2 regions of the Actinokineospora sp. PR83 genome follow, and region 2 is predicted to be linked to the other one. Evidence: riboswitches for the same ligand, from Rfam matches in the RefSeq annotation. Region 2 holds a riboswitch; the other holds the start of a gene.
What was found. Region 2 has a riboswitch for glycine ahead of gcvT (glycine cleavage system aminomethyltransferase GcvT). Riboswitches for the same ligand answer to the same signal wherever they lie in the genome.
Positions count from the first base shown of each region.

Region 1: linked by a shared signal. The riboswitch ahead of gcvP (aminomethyl-transferring glycine dehydrogenase) and the one ahead of gcvT (glycine cleavage system aminomethyltransferase GcvT) in region 2 are both predicted to bind glycine.

Region 1 is NZ_JAJCXD010000073.1:72,264-74,454, forward strand. It holds gene L6E12_RS23920 (MerR family transcriptional regulator) at 1-160, shown strand, start outside; gene L6E12_RS23925 (GNAT family N-acetyltransferase) at 169-945, opposite strand; glycine riboswitch at 1,022-1,122, shown strand; gene gcvP (aminomethyl-transferring glycine dehydrogenase) at 1,300-2,191, shown strand, end outside.
Region 2 is NZ_JAJCXD010000002.1:9,459-11,649, forward strand. It holds gene L6E12_RS00305 (energy-coupling factor ABC transporter ATP-binding protein) at 1-738, shown strand, start outside; glycine riboswitch at 881-978, shown strand; gene gcvT (glycine cleavage system aminomethyltransferase GcvT) at 1,192-2,191, shown strand, end outside.

The DNA of each region.
Region 1 (2,191 bases), on a different contig from region 2:
GGGCGGGCAGGGCGTGTTCGGCATCGCCGTCTCGGGGGCGATCCGCGAGATCAGCGGCACGATCCACGAGTTCCCGGCCGAGCGCGCCGACGGCCTGGAGCTTGACCAGCCGAACCAGGACGAGCTGACCCGCCGCCGCAACGCCCGCAACGCGGGCTGAAACCGGTTTCAGTCCGGCAGCGTGTACGGCGTGGTCGAGGTCAGCCGCACGAAGCCCAGCCGTTCCAGGATCGGCCTGCTCGTCGGCAGCGCGTCCACGTGCAGGTACCGCACTCCCCGCGCCCGCGCCAGCTCCGCCCGGTGCGACACCAGCGCCCGGTAGACCCCGCGGCGGCGCCACCGCGGCAGCGTCCCACCGCCCCACAGGCCCGCGAACGCCGTCCCCGGGTAGTACTCGGTCCGCGCGGCGCTCACCGGCACCCCGTCGGCCACGGCGAGGAGCACGTCCAACCGCGACGGTGACTCCACGAGCTGCTCCAGCAGCCGCTCCCCGAGCCACCCGAACGGCGCCCCGAACGCCGCCTCGTGCACCTGCACCACCGCCTCGATCCCCGCCGCGTCGTGCACCGCCACCAGCGACACCCCGGCGGGCGGGGCGACCGCGGGCACGGCCGCGGCCTCGGCCACCATCACCGCCTCCACCTGCCCCGGCCGCAGCCCGGCCGCCACCAGGTGCACCGGCAGCGCCCGGAACCGGTCGTGGTGGTAGTGCTTCCACTCGCAGTCGCCCGGAAGCACCCGGAACCGGGCGACCTCCTCGGCGACCACCGCGTCCGCCGTCGTGGCGTCCACGTCGCACCACACCACCCCGGACCAGCCGCGGGGGCGCTTGTCCACGTGCCGGGTGACGTGCGGGGTGCGCTCGACCACCGCGTGGTCGTCCAGGGCGGGCAGGTCGCGGCGCAGGTCGCGGTCCAGGGCGGCGAGGGCGGCGGATGTGTCCATCCCCGCATCCGACCACGTCCCGGGCGGCGACGCGAGGTTTCGGCGCGTCCGCGGGTTAGACTCGCCGGGACGTCGACGAACCCGCGCGGGAGAGTCCGGGCGGCCCACCGGCCGCACCGGCGCCGAAGGAGCAAATCCTCCCCGGAACCTCTCAGGCAAACGGACCGCGTGGGTGAGGCGCCTCTGGAAAGCGGGTCGCCCGGGCATCGCCGGGTGACCCCGCCGAAGGTGCAAGTCCGCCACTGGCCGGACGAAGCTCTCAGGCGCCCGGGTGATCGGGCACGGACAGAGGGGGAGGGCCCAGGGCAGCGCAGCCCGCCCAGGCCCGACCCCGAAACCCGGAGGTAGCCCCGCATGACCAGTGACCGCATCCCCCTCGCCGCCCTGGAGCACGGCACCCCGTTCGCCGACCGGCACGTCGGGCCGCGCCCGGCCGAGCTGGCCCGCATCCTCGACGTCATCGGCGTCGGGTCGCTGGAGGAGCTGGCGCACCGCGCGGTCCCCGAGTCGATCCGCGAGGGCGACCTGACCCTGTCGCTGCCCGAGCCCGCCACCGAGCACGGGGCGCTGGCCGAGCTGCGCGCGCTCGCCGCCCGCAACACCACGCTGACCCAGATGATCGGCCTGGGCTACCACGGCACCCAGACCCCGCCGGTGATCCGGCGCAACGTGCTGGAGAGCCCCGCCTGGTACACCGCCTACACCCCGTACCAGCCGGAGATCTCCCAGGGCAGGCTGGAGGCGCTGCTGAACTTCCAGACCATGGTCGCCGACCTCGCCGGGCTGCCCACCGCGAACGCCTCGATGCTCGACGAGTCGACCGCTGCTGCCGAGGCGATGACCCTGCTGCGCCGCGGCGGCCGGTCGAAGTCGCCCCGGTTCGTCGTCGACGCCGACACCTACCCGCAGACCATCGCGGTGATCGAGACCAGGGCCGAGCCGCTGGGCATCGACCTGGTCGTCGCCGACCTGGCCGACGGGCTGCCCGAGGGCGAGTTCTACGGCGTCCTGCTGTCCTACCCGGGTGCGTCCGGCGCCGTCCGCGACCACGCCGCGCTGATCGCGGAGGCGCACGAGCGCGGCGCCAAGGTCGCCGTCGCCGCCGACCTGCTGGCGCTGACCCTGCTGCGCCCGCCGGGGGAGATCGGCGCGGACGTCGTCGTCGGCACCACCCAGCGCTTCGGCGTGCCGATGGGCTTCGGCGGCCCGCACGCCGGGTACATGGCGGTCGCCAAGGGCCTGGAGC
Region 2 (2,191 bases):
ACCGACCGCCCGCCCGCGCTGCTGGTGGAGGGCCTGGCCTACGCCTACCCCGACGGGCACCAGGCGCTGTTCGGCATCGACCTGCGGGTCGAGCCGGGGGAGCGGGTCGCCGTGCTCGGCCCCAACGGCGCGGGGAAGACCACGCTGGTGCTGCACCTCAACGGCGTGCACACCGCGGGGGCCGGGCGGGTGGCGGTCGCCGGGCTGCCGGTGGCCAAGGCGAACCTGCGCGAGATCCGCCGCCGGGTCGGCATCGTCTTCCAGGACCCCGACGACCAGCTGTTCATGCCGACCGTCCGCGAGGACGTGGCGTTCGGGCCGGCCAACTTCGGCCTGCGCGGCGCCGAACTCGACGCCAGGGTGGCCGCGGCGCTGGCCGCGGTCGGCATGGCCGAGCACGCCGACCGCTCGCCGATGCACCTGTCCGGCGGGCAGCGGCGGCGGGTGGCGCTGGCCACGGTGCTGGCCTGCGACCCGGAGGTCCTCGTCCTCGACGAGCCCTCGGCGAACCTGGAGCCGGTCGCCCGGCGCGAACTCGCCGAGGTGCTCCTGGGCCTGGGCCGCACCACGCTCATGGTCACCCACGACCTGCCCTACGCGTTGCAGCTGTGCCCGCGCAGCGTGCTCGTCGACGAGGGCGTGGTGGTCGCGGACGGCCCCACCCGGGAGCTGCTGGCCGACACCGCGCTGCTCGCGGCGCACCGGCTGGAGCTGCCGTTCGGCTTCAGGCTGGACTGACCGCCCGTCCGCCGGTTAGGTTGACCCCACACAAGCGAATATCGGGCCGTCACGAGCCAGGGCGGGAGAGCCTCCAGCGCGAGCTGGGGCACCGAAGGAGCAAACTCCCCGGAATCTCTCAGGTACAGCTACCGTCCTCAGGCCAGGCCACTCTGGAAAGCAGGCGCTTCCGCGCCTCACCCACGGTGCAAGCCGCCCCCGGGCGGTGAAGCTCTCAGGTCACATGACAGAGGGGGAGTTCCCGATCCGGAAGCGGAGGAACTCCTGCATGCCCGCGCTCGTCCCCACCTCGGCCCCCGCGCCGCCCCGCCCCCGGTTGTCCACAGGACCCGGGCGACAGCGGGCGGAGTTGTCCACAGGCCGCGCACCTGTCCTCCCGAACTCGCGCCGTCCGTGCCACGCTGCTTGTGGACGGTCGAGCACCCCCGCCCGGCCGAAGGAGAACGGACTTCCATGAGCACACCCTCCCCGCTGCACGCGGTGCACGAGGCCCTCGGCGCCTCGTTCACCGACTTCGCAGGCTGGGCGATGCCCCTGCGCTACGGCAGCGAACTGGCCGAGCACAAGGCGGTGCGCACGGCTGCGGGCCTGTTCGACCTCAGCCACATGGGCGAGATCGAGCTGACCGGCCCGGAGGCCGCCGCCGCCCTGGACTACGCCCTGGTGGGCAAGCTGTCCGCGGTGAAGCCGGGCCGCGCGCGCTACACCATGATCTGCGCCGAGTCCGGCGGCGTCCTCGACGACCTGGTGGTCTACCGGCTCGCCGCGGACCGGTACCTGGTCGTGGCGAACGCCTCCAACACCGCCGTGGTGGCCGCCGAGCTCCTCTCGCGGGCCGCGGCCTTCGACGTCGAGGTCGTCGACCGCTCCGCCGAGACCGCGCTGATCGCCGTGCAGGGGCCGAACTCGGCGGCGATCGTGCGCGAGGTCACCGGCGCCGACCTGGACGCGCTGCCGTACTACGCCAGCGTCGCGGCGACCGCGGCCGGGCACGACGTGCTGCTGGCCCGCACCGGCTACACCGGCGAGGACGGCTTCGAGCTCTACGTCGACGGCGCCCTGGCCACCGACGTGTGGCGGGCGCTGACCGCGGCCGGGGAGGGTCGCGGGCTCGTCCCGGCCGGGCTGGCCTGTCGCGACACGCTGCGGCTGGAGGCCGGGATGCCGCTCTACGGCAACGAGCTGAACGCGGAGCTGACGCCGTTCGACGCCGCCCTGGGCCGGGTCGTGAAGTTCGACAAGGGGGACTTCGTCGGGCGGGCGGCGCTGGAGCGCAGGCGCGACGCCGACGTGGAGGACAAGGTGCTGGTGGGCCTGGTCACCACCGGCAAGCGCGCCCCCCGGCCCGGGTACGCGGTGCTCGACGCGGCCGGGAACCGGGTCGGTACGGTCACCAGCGGCGCCCTCTCGCCGACCCTCGGCCACCCGGTCGCGCTGGCCTACGTCCCGGCGG